Regions from separate parts of the Marinobacter salsuginis genome, predicted to be linked through region 1. Evidence: riboswitches for the same ligand, from Rfam matches in the RefSeq annotation. Region 1 holds a riboswitch; the other holds the start of a gene.
The links. Region 1 has a riboswitch for cobalamin ahead of GJU83_RS10385 (TonB-dependent receptor plug domain-containing protein). Riboswitches for the same ligand answer to the same signal wherever they lie in the genome.
Positions count from the first base shown of each region.

Region 2: linked by a shared signal. The riboswitch ahead of GJU83_RS08965 (ribonucleoside-diphosphate reductase subunit alpha) and the one ahead of GJU83_RS10385 (TonB-dependent receptor plug domain-containing protein) in region 1 are both predicted to bind cobalamin.

Region 1 is NZ_BGZH01000001.1:2,289,036-2,297,054, forward strand. Features, by position in the region: gene GJU83_RS10365 (sensor histidine kinase) at 1-157, shown strand, start outside; gene msrB (peptide-methionine (R)-S-oxide reductase MsrB) at 237-1,454, shown strand; gene GJU83_RS10375 (3'-5' exonuclease) at 1,449-2,177, opposite strand; gene GJU83_RS10380 (putative nucleotidyltransferase substrate binding domain-containing protein) at 2,170-4,044, opposite strand; cobalamin riboswitch at 4,167-4,389, shown strand; gene GJU83_RS10385 (TonB-dependent receptor plug domain-containing protein) at 4,525-6,363, shown strand; gene GJU83_RS10390 (cobalamin-binding protein) at 6,394-7,278, shown strand; gene GJU83_RS10395 (FecCD family ABC transporter permease) at 7,265-8,019, shown strand, end outside.
Region 2 is NZ_BGZH01000001.1:1,959,979-1,967,997, reverse strand. Features, by position in the region: gene urtD (urea ABC transporter ATP-binding protein UrtD) at 1-309, shown strand, start outside; gene urtE (urea ABC transporter ATP-binding subunit UrtE) at 312-1,001, shown strand; gene GJU83_RS08985 (aliphatic amidase) at 1,016-2,062, shown strand; gene GJU83_RS08980 (AAA family ATPase) at 2,078-3,121, shown strand; gene fmdA (formamidase) at 3,223-4,455, shown strand; gene GJU83_RS08970 (zinc ribbon domain-containing protein) at 4,461-4,814, shown strand; cobalamin riboswitch at 4,970-5,148, shown strand; gene GJU83_RS08965 (ribonucleoside-diphosphate reductase subunit alpha) at 5,276-8,019, shown strand, end outside.

The sequences.
Region 1 (8,019 bases):
TACTGGTGCTTCCCGAACAGGACATGCCGGTCTTGGCCTGGCCATCGCCCAGAGAATGGTGTCACTGCAGCAGGGAAAACTCTCTGTTCGCAACGCCGGTGGGGCCGTGTTCACGGTCTGGCTCCCCCTGGCCGCCGAAAAATCCACAACGTTATGAATTCGTAACACCTGATGAACGTTTTCGTGAATCCGCGACCTTACGCTTTAGGAATGGAATCACGTAAAGGAGAAGTCTGATGAAACGCAAAATTGTGGGTATATTTTCGGCACTGGCGCTGGTCTCTGTCGCCGGGTTGCTCACCACCAACGCGGTTGCCGAAAAGTCGGAGTCGCAGATGAGCAAGTATGCACCGGATCAGCCAGGCCTGGCGGTGGCAACTTTCGCTGGTGGCTGTTTCTGGTGTGTCGAAGCCGGGTACGAAAAACGGGTGCCGGGCGTGGTGGAAGCTGTCTCCGGCTATGCCGGCGGGGAAGAGGCAAATCCTTCCTACAAGCAGGTAGCCTCGGGTCAGACTGGCCACACCGAAGCGGTACAGGTCTATTACGACCCGAACGAAATGACCTACGAGGGGCTGTTGCAAGCGCTCTGGCGGATGATGGACCCGACCGATAATCAGGGCCAGTTCGTGGACCGAGGCCAGCAGTACCGGCCCGCTATTTTCTACCATAACGCCGCGCAGAAGCGCCTGGCCGAGGAAGCCGTTGCAGAGTTGGAGGCTTCCGGCGTCTACGAGAAGCCCGTGGTGATTGAAATCGTGCCATTTGAGAAGTTCTATGAGGCCGAGGAATACCACCAGGATTACTACGACAAGAACCCGGTGCGCTACAACTTCTACACCTTCAACTCTGGCCGCTACCAGTTTATCGAGAAGGTGTATGGCGAAGACTACGAGCTTGATTACACCCGTTTCCAGGAGAACGCCACGGTGGATGCCAGTGACAACCTGGTGGGCAGTGACAGCGGCAATAAACAATCCGGCCAGATGGGCAGTGGCTTTGACCAGGAAAGCTTTGAAAAGCCGAGCCAGGAGGCGCTGAAACAGCGCCTGACCGATATGCAGTACGAGGTTACCCAGGAAGACGGCACCGAGCCTGCGTTCAATAACAAGTACTGGGACAACAAGAAGCCAGGGCTTTACGTGGATATTGTCTCGGGCGAACCCCTGTTCTCATCCCGCGACAAGTACAAATCCGGCACCGGCTGGCCCAGCTTTACCCGGCCAATCACCCCTGATGCTGTAGTGGAACGTGAAGACAATTCGTTCTTCATGACCCGCACGGAAATCCGCAGCGTTCACGCGGACTCCCATCTTGGACACGTGTTCAATGATGGCCCCGCGCCAACTGGACTGCGCTACTGCATGAACTCCGCGGCGATGGACTTTATCCCGCTGGAGCAGATGGCAGAGGCCGGCTATGGCAAGTGGATTGACGACGTCAAACCGGCATCATAGCCAGAGATCTCCGATGCGGGTCTCCCGGCTGAAATGGTGCAATACCTGTGCTTGCAGCAATTCGGCGGTGGCAACCGCATCAATCAGGGCGTTATGGGCGGCATAATGGGGCAGCCCATAACGCAGCCGGCTGTCAGCCAGTCGAATGGACACGGGTTTTTTCCCCAGCAATCGTTGCCAGCGTGACGGATTACGGTCCGGGTGCAGATGCGCCTCGATAGCCATGGTATCGATCAACGGAAACCGGATGCCTTCCCCCAGTCGCCATTGCAGTGCGACGTCAAAGAACGATCTCTCGATGTTGCGGTAGTGGACCACGGGAATACGACCGTTCAGGCAGGCAAACAGGTCCTTCAGGATATCTTTCATATCGGGTGCCTGGTCGATATCACTGTGGGTAATGCCGTGAATCGTGATTGAGGTCTGGTGCAACGGAAGCTTGGGCCGCACGATCCAGTGGCGGGCCTTTCCCAACTGGATGCCATCGAGGGTGAACGGCACCAGGCCGATACTGACAATCGAATGTTGACTGGCGTCCAGGCCGGTCGTCTCGAAATCGAGCGCGACAAAAGGCACGTCGGACATGGGCGTCTCCGGCGACACACATCCGCTTTCGTAAAAGGCTTTCAGAATCGGTGACTTGCTTTGCTCAGCCAGGGCTTCGAACTGCTCGGGCCATGGCAGGCGTGTAACAGAATTCCCGGCCTGCTCCTCACTAGACATTACGAGCCACCGTGGCGTGATACCGGAATTTCAGGAACTTCTGGGCACCGCTGACCACCTGGAAGGCGTCTTTCAGGTGGCTGCGCTCAAACGGTGAAAGGTCCTCGGGCCGAACGTTGTTGTCCGGCTGTCGGTCCGCCTCGATGGCCAGGGCCTGGTGCCGAATACGCACAATGGAGATGAACTCCAGAGCGTCCCGAAGGTTGCCCAGATCGTCCTCCAGCAGCAGCTTGGTGTTGCCGATGGCTTTCAGACGCTCGAACGAGTTCTGTGCGCGGGAGCCGCAGGCCAGGGCGTGAACCCGGATCAGGTCTGACAGGGGCGCCGTACCCCGACGTTTCAGGTTGAAGGTCTTCTGGTGCTTGCCATCTTCTTCCAGCACGAAAGTCCGGAAAAAGCCGATCGGGGGCGTGCGGTTCAGGGCATTGCGGGCCAGCATTGCCAGGAACCGCTGGCTGTTGCTGGCCTTTTCGGCCACCAGAGTTTTCAGTTGTTCGGCAAAGTCGGTTTCCCCGTAGATACCGTCCAGATCAAAGAAGATGTTGCTGTTTAACAAGGCTTCGGCCTTGGGGTTATCAATCCAGTCGGTGAAGTAGTCCTTCCAGACCCGCAGTGGCTGCCGCCATTTCTGGTTGGTGGCCATGATGTCGCCGGTGCAGTAGGTGTAGCCGCACTCCGCAAGGCCATCGCTGACAAATTTCGCCAGTGCCAGGAAGTACTCATCGTGCTCTTCCGGCACGAAGCTGTCGTCCAGAATCATGGCGTTATCCTGGTCGGTAACAACCAGCTGTTCGTCCCGCGCCATGGACCCCAGCGCCATAAAACAATAGGGCACGGGTGGCGGCCCGAGTTTCTCCTCGCCCAGGGCCAGCAGGCGCTGGGTAAAGCTGCGCCCGATCCCGGCCATGGCACTGCCAATCATGTGGGAGTTGGCGTCTTCGTTCACCATGCGTACAAAGCTGTCCCGCACATCCAGACTGATTTTCTTCAGGCCCTTCACATCCTGCTGGTGGTAGATGTTGCTGACCAGGTAAAGGCTGCTCTGGCTCTCGTACTTCACGATGTCAGACAGCGCAATGACGCCGCGAACCTCATCACCATCCATCACCGGCAGGTGGTGCACATTGTTGTGCAGCATGGTGAGCATGGCCTCGAAGATGAATATGTTCGAACGGATGGTGATCAGATCCTCCGACATGATCTCGCTGATAGGCGTTTCGGAGGCTAATGCCTCGCTGAGGGCCCGGGTGCGCAGGTCGCGGTCGGTGATGATGCCCTTGAGCAAGGGCTTGTCGCCCTCCTCGTCCATCAGCAGCAGTGCCGAGACGCCGTGCTCGGTCATAATCCGCGCTGCTTCCTGCAGTCGGACGGTGTGGGGGGCGGACACCGGCTCCCGGGAAATCAGCCGGGTGACCTTGGAGGTCATGAGCTGGTTGGATTTTTCCCGCCGGGATACAGCGGAGCGCAGGCGGCTTCGGTCCTCAATCTCAACGAAATCGGCAAAGTTGTCGTCGTTTTCCCAGAGGTACTGGAACGTATCGTAAGGAATCTTGTACAGCAGAACGTCTTCGAGGGCTTTGGCGGGAAAGCGAACTTTCCGGTTCATCAGCAGGCCAAACTGGCCGAAGACTTCACCCTCGCTGATCCGGTTGTAGAGTTCTCCGGTGCGCCGATAGATCTCTACTGCACCACTGCGTACGTAGAACAGCCAGCTGCTGGGATCACCCAGTTCCAGAATCTGGCTCCCGGCCTTGAAGTAAACAACCTCTATGTCGCCAACCACCCGGTCGAGCAGTTCCTCGGTCATCTCGTCGAACGGCGGGTATTGAGCCATGTGATTGCGGATGTCGACCAGCTCGGCCTGCATAAAACTCCCTGTTCTGGCGAAGAAAAAGTGATTGTCAGTCAAGGAATATAGCAGTGGCAGAAGCCTGCGACCATGTCGACCTTTGATGGATTTCATTGACCGGTTACCCCGGTGTTGCTAGCCTTGCCACACTTTTTTCAGGTGTCCGTCGCAAAGCGCGACGGATGAAACGGGAAATCGGTGAGCCTGGCACAGCCAGTGCAAGTCCGATGCTGCCCCCGCAACGGTAAGCAGGACAACGGCAATCTATGCGCCACTGTGTCGCCACGACATGGGAAGGTGATTGCCCGGGAACCCCAGGTTCCGCCTGCCAGCCCGGAGACCGGCCTGGAAAAACACCCGATGTTGCGGTGGGCAACCTGGGTGGGTGATATGCCGGTTCCGCTTTTCTGTTGCCAGTCTACCGCCTGCCCCTACTCCCTGTTCCGCAACGAAAACCAGATTTCCGTGCGGGTGCGCGCGGAGTGCGGAGCAAGCTCTATGTTCAGAATTCAATGCCCTGTTTTGTTGGCCGGCGTTTCCCTGGCCGCCCTGCCTCTGGCCGTTTCGGCCCAGTCTTCTCCAGAATCCGATGCCCTGGATCCGATCGTGGTTACCGCGACACTGGGCCCCAAGACCGTTGGCGAGAGCCTGTCTTCAGTGACGGTCATCGAGAAAGAGGATATTGATCGGCAACAGCCCGCGGAATTCCGCGACCTGTTGCGCGCCCAGCCGGGGATCAACGTGGTATCGGACGGCAGCTACGGCAAGACTACCAGCGTATTCCTGCGTGGCGCGGGCAGCTCGGGTACCGTGCTGCTTCTCGATGGTATCCGCCTGCGCTCTGCCTCCGCGGGTATCCCACCCTGGCAGTTTTTGCCTCCCGAATTGATGGAGCGGGTTGAGCTGGTGCGGGGCGCGAAGAGCTCCCTCTATGGTGCCGATGCGGTCGGTGGCGTCATCCAGGCGTTCACCCTGGAACCGGAGGCCGGGCGCCAGGGTTGGGGCGAGCTGAAAGGCGGTTCCCATGAAACCCGTGAGGTAACGGCCGGAATGGCTGGCCGGGAAGGCCGTTCGTCGTTCCTGGCCGGTGGCGTTTATTCGGATACCGATGGCACGAACTTGCGTGCTGGCGGCGAAGACAAAGGATTCCGGAACGCTGGGGGCCTGGCCAAATTGAGCCACAGCTTCGACCAGGGCGGCGGCGCAGGGCTGACGGTGTTCCAGTCTGAAGGTAATACCGAGTTTGAAGGCGGTGATACCGATTTCCTGATCCGTGCCATGGGGCTGCATCTGGAAGCGGTTGCCAGTGACTACTGGCGCACACGGATCCAGTTCTCGGAAGCCCGCGACGAACAGGATACCTTCGGAGCCAATCCCAGCACGTTCGACACCCTGTCTCGCTCCGCGCGCTGGGAAAACACCCTGACGGCCGGTGTTCATGAGCTGGTTCTGGGTACGGAGGTCATGCTTGACGAAGTCGATGGCACCAGCAACTTCACAGAGGACAGTCGGACCAACAGCGCGGTTTTCGGTCAGGGCCGTTTGAACTTTGATGCCACCGATCTGATGCTCAGTCTGCGTCTGGATGACAACGAGGCCTATGGCAAAGAGGAGACTGGCGGTGTGGCCTTTGGTCACCAGCTGGACCGCGCCCATCGCTTTCGCCTCAGCTATGCGACATCGTTCCGGGCACCCACCTTTAATGACCTTTACCTGACGGTGCCGTTCTACACCGGTAATCCTGAGCTCGATGCGGAAGAGGGGCAGATGGTCGAAGCCGGTTTCTCCGGGCGATATGACCAGTGGTACTGGGACATTGCGCTTTATCAGAACGACGTGAAAGACCTGATTACCTACGTGTCGGACCCGGTGACCTTTGAGGGCACCATGGAAAACGTCGAGACGGCAAGAATCCGTGGCGTTGAGGTTTCTTCCGGTATCGAGACGGCTGACTGGAATCTGGCGGCAGCAGTAACCTACGCGGATACCGAGAACCGCGATACCGGCGCCCGTTTACCACGCCGCGCGGAAAAGAACCTGCGTCTGGATATCGATCGCCTGTTCTCACAGTGGTCTGTGGGCGCCAGCTTTATTGCTGAGAGTGACCGCTACAATGATGCGGAAAATACCAGTCTGCTACCGGGCTATGGCACGGTAGACCTGAGAGCGGCCTGGAACTTCCAGCCTGGCTGGTCGGCCTCGTTCAAGGTTGATAACGTGCTGGATCGTCGCTATGCCACCAGCATCGGGTATGACAGTGCGACCTTCGCGCCCTTTGATTATCTGGCCGCCGGACGAACCTTCATGGCCTCGGTGCGCTATGATTTCCAGCAGTAAATTCATTGATCTGAGAGGCTTCCGCCCTCTATGAGGCACCTCTGGCTCGCTGCACTGTGTGTACTGTCTCTGCTTGCGCCCTCGTTGGCGCAGGCCGAGGGACCCTGCGCACGCGATGCACTGAACCAGAAGGTATGCCTGGCCGAGCCAGCGCAGCGTATTGTTTCTCTGTCACCGGGCGCCACGGAGCTGCTGTTCTCCGCCGGTGCCGGCGAAAAGGTCGTGGCGGCGAGTGCCTGGAGCGACTACCCGCCAGAGGCGGAGAACTTATCGCAGGTGGGTGACAGCAATCGTCTGGACCTCGAAGCGATCGTTTCGATGGCACCGGATCTGGTGGTGGCCTGGGTGGATGGCAATTCCCGCAGCCAGCTGGCACGGCTTTCGGGTCTTGGTATTCCGGTTCTCTGGCTTGCTCCGCGAACCTTCGACGACATTGCGATGGCAGTATCGGATCTGGCGTTGCTCACGGGCTCACCGGATCTCGGGAATGATCGGGCCGAAGCGTTTCGCGCAGAAATGGCCGGGCTGAAAGCCCGGTATGCCGATGCCAGACCGGTCAGGGTGTTCTATCAGATATGGGACCAGCCCCTGATGACCGTGAACCGGGAAGAACTGATCAGCAAAGCCATAACCCTGTGCGGCGGCGTGAATGTGTTTGGCGAGCTGCCACGGCTGGTGCCCCGGATCAGCCGGGAGGCGGTGCTCGAAGCCAACCCCGAAGCCATTATCACGGCCGGCTCGTCGGATGACAGGCAATGGCTTGAGGCCTGGCGAGAGTTCCCGGGCCTTGCCGCGGTAGCCTCAGGCAACCTCTTCCTGGAACCACCCGATCTGCTGGCGCGCCCCACGCTACGTATGGCAGACGGCGCCAGGCACCTGTGCCAGACCCTGGAGCAGGCCCGTGCCAATCTCTAGCCCGTACAAACCGCTTTTTGTTCTGCTGCTGGCAGGGTTTATGGCGGCTCTGCTTTCCGTCAGTATCGGCAGCACCGCCATCGGTTTTGAAGACACTTTGCGAGTGATAACCGGCAGTGGCACTGAACTTCAGCAAACGCTGATTCTTGAATTGCGTCTGCCCCGCACCCTGAGTGCCTTTGCAACAGGCGGTTTGCTGGCCGTAGCCGGGGCTTTGATGCAGGTGTTGTTGCGAAATCCCCTGGCCGATCCTTACGTGCTCGGGTTGTCTGGCGGTGCCGCCGTGGGCGCGTTATTGGCCATGCTGGCCGGCGCTGCCGGTTTCCTGGTGTCCGGCTCCGCGTTTGCCGGTGCCATGCTGGCCACCTTGCTGGTGTTTGGTCTGGCCCACGGCAGTGGCAGCTGGACGCCCTCGCGGCTGTTGCTCACCGGCGTGGTGGTTGCCGCCGGCTGGGGCGCCATCATCACACTGATCCTCTCGATGACCCCGGCCAGTCGATTACCGGGCATGCTGTACTGGCTGATGGGCGATCTTTCCAATGCAGCCACGCCCTGGCCGGGACTGACTATTCTTGTGGCCGTGTGCCTGATGGTGTTTCCGCTGGGCCGGGCCCTGAACGTGTTGGCCCGGGGTTCCCTGCAGGCGGCGGCCCTCGGTGTCTCGGTACGGCCTCTTGAATGGTCGATTTACCTGATGGCCAGCCTTTTGACCGCCACGGCCGTCACCATGGCCGGTTCCGT
Region 2 (8,019 bases), 330 kb from region 1:
GCGGCGTCGCTCAGCCACGGTCAGAAGCAGTGGCTGGAGATCGGGATGCTGCTGATCCAGAAACCGGATCTGTTGATGCTGGATGAGCCGGTGGCTGGCATGTCGGTCACCGAGCGCAAGAAAACCGCCGAGCTGCTGAAGGTAATCACCAAGGACCACACGGTGCTGGTCATCGAGCATGACATGCAGTTTGTCGGCGACATAGCCGACCGGGTCACGGTCATGCATCAGGGCAAGGTTCTATCCGAGGGGTCGATTGAGCACGTGAAATCGGACCCGAAAGTCATCGAAGTCTATCTGGGGCACTGATCATGCTGAGCTTGAAACATCATTCGGTGGCCTATGGCCAAAGCACCATCATCAATGACCTGAACCTGGACGTGGCAAAGAACGAAATCGTTGCCGTGGTGGGCCGGAACGGTATGGGCAAGACCACGCTGATGAAGTCCCTAGTGGGCATGACGCCGACCAAGGGCGGCCAAGTCAATCTGGACGGTACCGACCTGGCGGGGCTGAAAAGCTTCCAGCGCGTGCGTGCCGGAATCGGTTTCGTACCCCAGGGACGGATGATCTTTCCGACCCTGACGGTGCGGGAAAACATCGAGACCGGCCTTGCCGCGGTGGGCGAGAAGAAGGTACCGGAAGACCTTTACGAACTCTTCCCGGTGCTGAAGGAAATGCAGAACCGCCGGGGCGGCAACCTGTCCGGCGGCCAGCAACAACAGCTGGCTATCGCCCGCGCCCTGGCCACCCGGCCCAAGGTGTTGTTGCTCGACGAGCCTACCGAGGGTATCCAGCCCAACATCATCAAGGACATTGCCCAGACCCTCCGACGCATCCGCGACGAACGGGGCCTGTCGATTGTGGTTTCCGAGCAGGTGCTGAGCTTTGTGATGGATGCGGCGGATCGGATCCTGGTGATCGAAAAAGGCGCGATCGTGCACGAAGAGAGTCGAGAAGAGGCCGATCAGGACAAGATTGCGAGTTATCTGGCCGTTTAACGAGGAGCAGAGCAATGAGACACGGTGATATTTCCAGCAGTAACGATACCGTTGGCGTGGCGGTGGTGAACTACAAGATGCCGCGGCTGCATACCAAGGCCGAGGTGTTGGACAACGCCCGCAAGATTGCGGACATGATCAAGGGTATGAAAGTGGGCCTGCCGGGCATGGACCTGGTGGTGTTCCCGGAATACAGCACCATGGGCATCATGTACGACAACGAGGAGATGATGGAGACCGCGGCCACCGTGCCCGGTGACGAGACCGCCATCTTCTCTGCTGCCTGTCGCGAGGCCAATACCTGGGGGGTGTTTTCCCTCACCGGTGAACGCCATGAGGATCACCCCAACAAGGCGCCTTACAACACCCTGGTATTGATCAACAACGAGGGTGAAGTTGTCCAGAAATACCGCAAGTGCATCCCCTGGTGCCCGATTGAAGGCTGGTATCCGGGTGACACCACCTACGTGACCGAAGGCCCCAAAGGCATGAAGATCAGCCTGATCATCTGCGATGACGGCAACTACCCGGAAATCTGGCGGGACTGCGCCATGAAGGGCGCGGAGCTGATCGTGCGCTGCCAGGGCTACATGTACCCGGCCAAGGAACAGCAGGTGATGATGGCCAAGAGCATGGCCTGGGCCAACAACTGTTATGTGGCCGTTGCCAACGCCTCTGGTTTTGACGGCGTGTATTCCTACTTTGGTCATTCGGCCATTATCGGCTTTGATGGCCGAACTCTTGGCGAATGTGGCGAGGAGGATATGGGCATCCAGTATGCCCAGCTGTCGGTTAGCCAGATCCGCGATGCCCGCGCCAATGACCAGTCCCAGAACCACCTGTTCAAACTGCTGCACCGGGGCTACACCGGCGTGCATGCCTCCGGTGACGGTGACAAGGGCGTGGCAGACTGCCCGTTCGAGTTCTATCGCACCTGGGTCATGGATGCCCAGAAGGCTCAGGAAAACGTTGAGGCGATGACCCGAAAGACCGTGGGTACCGCCGAATGCCCGGTGGGCGAATTGCCGTTTGATGGCAAGGAAAAATCTGCAGGGGCATAAGCCCGGGAGGTGCTGATGCCGTTTATTAACGAACGGCTGGAAGCCAACCGGGAGTCCATCGAAAAGAACCGGGCCGCTTCAGGCCCGGTTCGTGCTTCCCGGTTCCGTTTCGAGCCTGATCTTGTCATGGCCCGCCTGCGGCAAAACATCGTCGGCCAGGACGAGGCCCTTGACGCCATGGAATCCATGCTGGTGCGGGTAAAAGCCGACATTGGCGAGGAAAACCGGCCGCTGGCGGTGCACCTGTTCCTGGGGCCTACGGGGGTGGGCAAGACCGAAACCGTGCGCCTGATCGCCGAAGCCATTCATGGCAACCGGGATGGCCTGTGCCGGATCGACATGAATACCCTGGCCCAGGAGCATTACGCGGCGGCACTCACCGGCGCGCCTCCGGGCTACGTGGGCAGCAAGGAAGGCCATAGCCTGTTTGATCTGGACAAGGTTCAGGGTTCCTTCAGCAAACCCGGCATCGTGCTGTTCGATGAAATCGAGAAGGCCAGCAAGGAAGTGGTCCGAACCCTGCTCAATGTGCTCGACACCGGCCGACTGGTCTTCCCCTCCGGCAATCGGGAGATCGACTTCCGCAACACCCTGATCTTCATGACCAGCAACGCCGGTGCCCTGGACGCTGAGACCCACCAACAGCGATACCAGCGGGGATGGCGGCGCTGGCTTGGTTTATCGCCCGGCAAGGGCGAGGCCATTCGCGATGCTGCCTTGCGACGCCATTTCGACCCTGAGTTTCTCAACCGGATTGACCAGATCCTCACCTTTAACCGCCTCACCGACAACTGGCTGGAAGCCCTGCTGGACATCGAGCTGGCGGGCCTCAATCGCCGGCTTTCGAAGAAACACGCGGAGCTCATTCTGTCGCCAGCATTACGTACTGAACTCTGCCGGAGTTACGACGCCCGCTACGGGGCAAGGGAATTGTTGCGAGCATTTCGCCAGCGCCTGGAGCCGGCGGTAGCGCGGGCACTGCTGGCCTATCCTGAGTGCCGTCGGTTCCGTGCCGGACTGAAGGGCAACACGGTCACCGTTGACCAATACGTCGAATGACGTAGTCACCGGGGGCATTTCGCGAATACCTCACCGGCACGGGATTCCGGATAGTAAAGGCGTTACCTAATCGTGCAAGCCAACACCAAGGAGCGCCCGTTATGGCTGAAACCATTATCAAGATCGATCTGAACAAGTCGGCTTATGAGAACGACAAAATCCACAACCGCTGGCACCCGGACATTCCGCTGGTAGCCACCGTCAAGCCGGGCGACGATTTTATCGTCGAGTGCTACGACTGGACCGGCGGCCAGATCAAGAACGACGACAGTGCCGACGACGTGCGGGATGTCGATCTCAGCCAGGTGCACTTCCTGTCTGGCCCGATCGGCGTGGAGGGTGCCGAGCCCGGCGACCTGCTGGAAGTGGACATCCTCGACATCGGCACCTTCGAAGAAAGCCAGTGGGGCTTCAACGGGTTCTTCTCCAAGCAGAACGGTGGCGGCTTCCTGACCGAACACTTCCCGGAAGCCCAGAAATCCATCTGGGACTTCAACGGCATGTTCACCAAATCCCGCCACATTCCCAACGTGGAATTTGCCGGCCTGATTCACCCGGGCCTGATCGGCTGCCTGCCCTCCAGGGAGCTGCTGGAAACCTGGAACAAGCGGGAAGCTGGCCTGGTGGCCACCGATCCTGAGCGTGTGCCGGAACTGGCGACACTGCCCAACGGCGAGACCGCCCACATGGGCCAGATGACCGGTGAAGCGGCCAAAGCCGCCGGCGCTGAAGCCGCACGTACCGTGCCGCCCCGTGAGCACGGTGGTAACTGTGACATCAAAGACCTTTCCCGCGGTTCCAAGGTTTACTTCCCGGTTTACGTGGATGGTGCCGGCCTGTCCGTGGGCGACCTTCACTTCAGCCAGGGCGATGGCGAAATCACCTTCTGCGGCGCCATCGAGATGGCCGGCTGGATTCACCTGCGGGTTAACCTGATCAAGGACGGCGTGAAGAAATACGGCATCAAGAACCCGGTGTTCAAGCCCAGTCCGATCAAGCCCCGTTACGACGACTATGTGATCTTCGAAGGCATCTCCGTAGACGAAGACGGCGGCCAGCATTACCTGGACGTGCATGTGGCCTATCGCCAGGCCTGCCTGAACGCCATCGAGTACATGACCAAGTTCGGCTACACCAAGGCCCAGGCCTACGCGATTCTCGGTTGTGCACCGGTGGAAGGCCACATCAGCGGCGTGGTGGATATCCCCAATGCCTGCGCCACACTCTGGCTGCCCACGGGCATCTTTGACTTTGACATCAACCCGTCCGCTGAAGGCCCCCAGAAGAAAGTCAGCGGGGGCATGGACGTACCGTTGTCGAAAGATAAGGAGTAATCACCATGCCTGTGTATGACTACAAGTGCCGGGAGCACGGCCTGTTCAATACCCTGGCTACCATGGAGGATGCGGCCAAGCCGGCGGAATGTCCGACCTGCAAGGCGCTTTCGCCCAGGGTGATCGTGTTGCCATCGCATATTGCGGCCATGGACCCGGCTAAAAGGGCGGCTGAGGACCGGAACGAGCGGTCCCGACACGAACCGGTTTTTTCCACCGCGGACCGACGGGCCCACGATAAGGAGCACAGCCGGGCCTGCGGCTGCGGCTCCCCGAAACCCGGTAAGTCCATGCTGTTCTACACCGCTGATGGGAAGAAGATGTTTCCCTCCATGCGGCCCTGGATGATCAGCCACTGATTGGCTGAGTTGATACTGTCACGTGTTTGGCCCCCTCTCCGGGGCCTTTTTTTATTCTGCTGGTTGTTCCTTCTGGATATCGTGTATATAGTGTTTTTATCCTTGGTCAAATACCAGATGTAGTGATCAGTGCGTAACCAAATCGGTCAGCGCGTGATCGCCCCACACATTCTGGTATCGGGAATCCGGTGAGACTCCGGAACTGACGCGCAGCGGTATTGGGGAACAAGCACGGCATTAAGACACTGGTTGATACCGGGAAGTCGCCGAGCGAGGCCGAATCGAACGATTCACGCCCCTGAGTCCGAAGACCTGCCAGGGATACGGAGCTTCACGGCTCCTGACTGCACCTTCGCGACCCAGGGTGAGCAGACCGGTTATGCCCAGCCATTCCTATGGCGAGGTGTGCCCCTGCGTACGCGATGGTGAAAGGAATTCAACGCGTATTCAGGAGAACACACATGTCCGCCTCAGCCCTGGCCGAACCCCGGCCAACCTCGCACACCGATACCGAATCCCTCCAGGTCATCAAGCGCAACGGCACGCTCGTAGGCTTCGACCCGTCGAAGATCAGCATTGCCGTGACCAAAGCCTTCCTCGCCGTCGAGGGTTACAAGGCCGCCGGCTCCGCCCGAATCAACGATGCCGTACATCGGGTGACTGACCAGGTGATCCAGGCCATCGGTCGCCGCCTGAAAGCCGGTGGCAAGGTGCATATCGAAGACATCCAGGATCAGGTGGAACTGGCCCTGATGCGGGCGGAGGAACAGAAGGTGGCCCGCGCCTACGTACTGTACCGGGAAGAGCATGCCCGCGAGCGTGCCCGCCATGCCCCGGTTGAGGCGCACCCGCACCTGACCGTGAAAAAGACCAGCGGTGAAATCGCTCCCCTGGATCTGGGGCTGATGAAATTGCAGGTGGAGCAAGCCGCCACAGGGCTGGAGGGCATTGACGGCGATTCCCTGGTGGACGATGCCCTTACCAATCTCTATGACGGCATCGCCGAGGAAGACGTGCTGTCGGCCCTGATCATGACCGCCCGCAGCCGGATTGAGCGGGAGCCGGACTACAGTGCCGTCACCGCGCGCCTGCTCCTTGAGCAACTTCGTCTGGAGAATGCCGCCGCCCTGGGCCTGCCCATCAGTCTGCCATTGGCGGAGATTTATCCACAGGCCCTGAGTGCCTTTATCGAGGCAGGTATTCGTTATGAACTGCTGGATGAAGCCCTGGCCGCTTTCGACCTGGAGCGCCTGGGAGCCGCCCTGAAACCGGAGCGTGACCTGCAGTTCGGCTTCCTGGGCCTGCAAACCCTGTACGACCGTTACTTCCTACACTGGAACAAGGCCCGCCTCGAGTTGCCCCAGGTATTTTTCATGCGCGTTGCCATGGGCCTGGCCCTGCGCGAAGACGACCCGAATGCCCGCGCCATCGAGTTCTACAACCTGTTGTCGTCGTTCGACTACATGGCGTCCACGCCCACGCTGTTTAACAGCGGCACCCGCCACTCCCAGCTGTCGTCCTGTTACCTGACGACGGTGGGCGACGACCTTGAAGACATCTACGGCGCCATCCGCGACAACGCCATGCTGTCGAAATGGGCTGGCGGCCTGGGCAACGACTGGACACCGGTTCGGGCGCTGGGCTCCCACATCAAGGGCACCAACGGCCAGAGCCAGGGTGTGGTGCCTTTCCTGAAAGTGGTGAATGACACCGCGGTGGCGGTAAACCAGGGCGGCAAGCGCAAGGGCGCGGTTTGCGCCTACCTGGAAAGCTGGCACCTGGACATCGAGGAATTCTTGGAACTGCGCAAGAACACCGGCGACGAACGCCGCCGCACCCACGATATGAACACCGCCAACTGGGTGCCCGATCTGCTGATCGAGCGCATGCGCGAAGACCGTGACTGGACTCTATTCTCCCCCAGCGATGCGCCGGATCTGCACGACCTGTACGGCAACGCCTTCCGGGAACGCTACGAGCATTACGAGGCGCTGGCCGAGCAGGGCAAGATCAAGCTGTTCAAGAAGATCCCGGCCAAGCAGCTCTGGCGCAAGATGCTGACGGTTCTGTTCGAAACCGGCCACCCCTGGATTACCTTCAAGGACCCGTGCAACCTGCGTTCTCCCCAGCAGCACCGGGGCGTGGTGCACAGCTCTAACCTGTGCACCGAAATCACCCTGAACACCAGTGCCGACGAGATCGCTGTATGCAACCTCGGTTCCGTGAACCTGGCGGCTCACATCGCCAACGGCGAGCTGGATGTGCAGCGCCTGGAACAGACGGTAAACACCGCCGTGCGCATGCTCGATAACGTTATCGACATCAACTATTACGCCGTGCCCCAGGCCCGCAAATCCAACCTCAGGCATCGCCCGGTCGGCCTTGGCCTCATGGGTTTTCAGGACGCGCTCTATCAATTGGGCCTGCCGTATTCCAGCCCGGAAGCGGTTGAGTTTGCCGACGTTGCCATGGAGCAACTCAGCTACTTCGCCATCCGGGCGTCCGCCACGCTGGCGGGTGAGCGAGGCGCCTATGAAAGCTATGAGGGTTCACTCTGGCAGCAGGGCATCCTGCCGATCGACTCCATCAATCTGCTGAAGGAAAACCGCCGGGAAGGGGATCTGTCTGTGAACAGCAACGCCCGGCTGGACTGGTCGCCGGTGCGTGAACTGATCGCGAAAAACGGCATGCGCAACAGCAACGTCATGGCCATCGCCCCCACGGCGACGATTTCCAACATCGTGGGTGTGTCCCAGTCCATCGAACCGGCGTACCAGAACCTGTTCGTGAAATCGAATCTCTCCGGCGAGTTCACGGTAGTGAATCCGTCCCTGGTGCGGGATCTCAAGGCCGAAGGTCTGTGGGACAACGTGATGGTGAACGACCTCAAATACTTCGACGGCTCCGTTCAGCAAATCGACCGCATCCCGGCGGAACTCAAGGCCCGTTACGCCACCGCCTTCGAAATCGACGCAAGATGGCTGGTGGAAGCCGCCGCCCGGCGCCAGAAGTGGCTGGACCAGGCCCAGAGCCTGAATTTGTACATGGCCGAACCCAGCGGCAAAAAGCTGGACGCCCTGTACCAGCTGGCCTGGGAACGTGGGCTCAAAACCACCTATTACCTGCGCTCCCTGGGCGCCACTGGCGCTGAGAAAACCGCCCCGGTTGCCGCACCGCAGCCGCAGGTTTGCAGCATCGATGATCC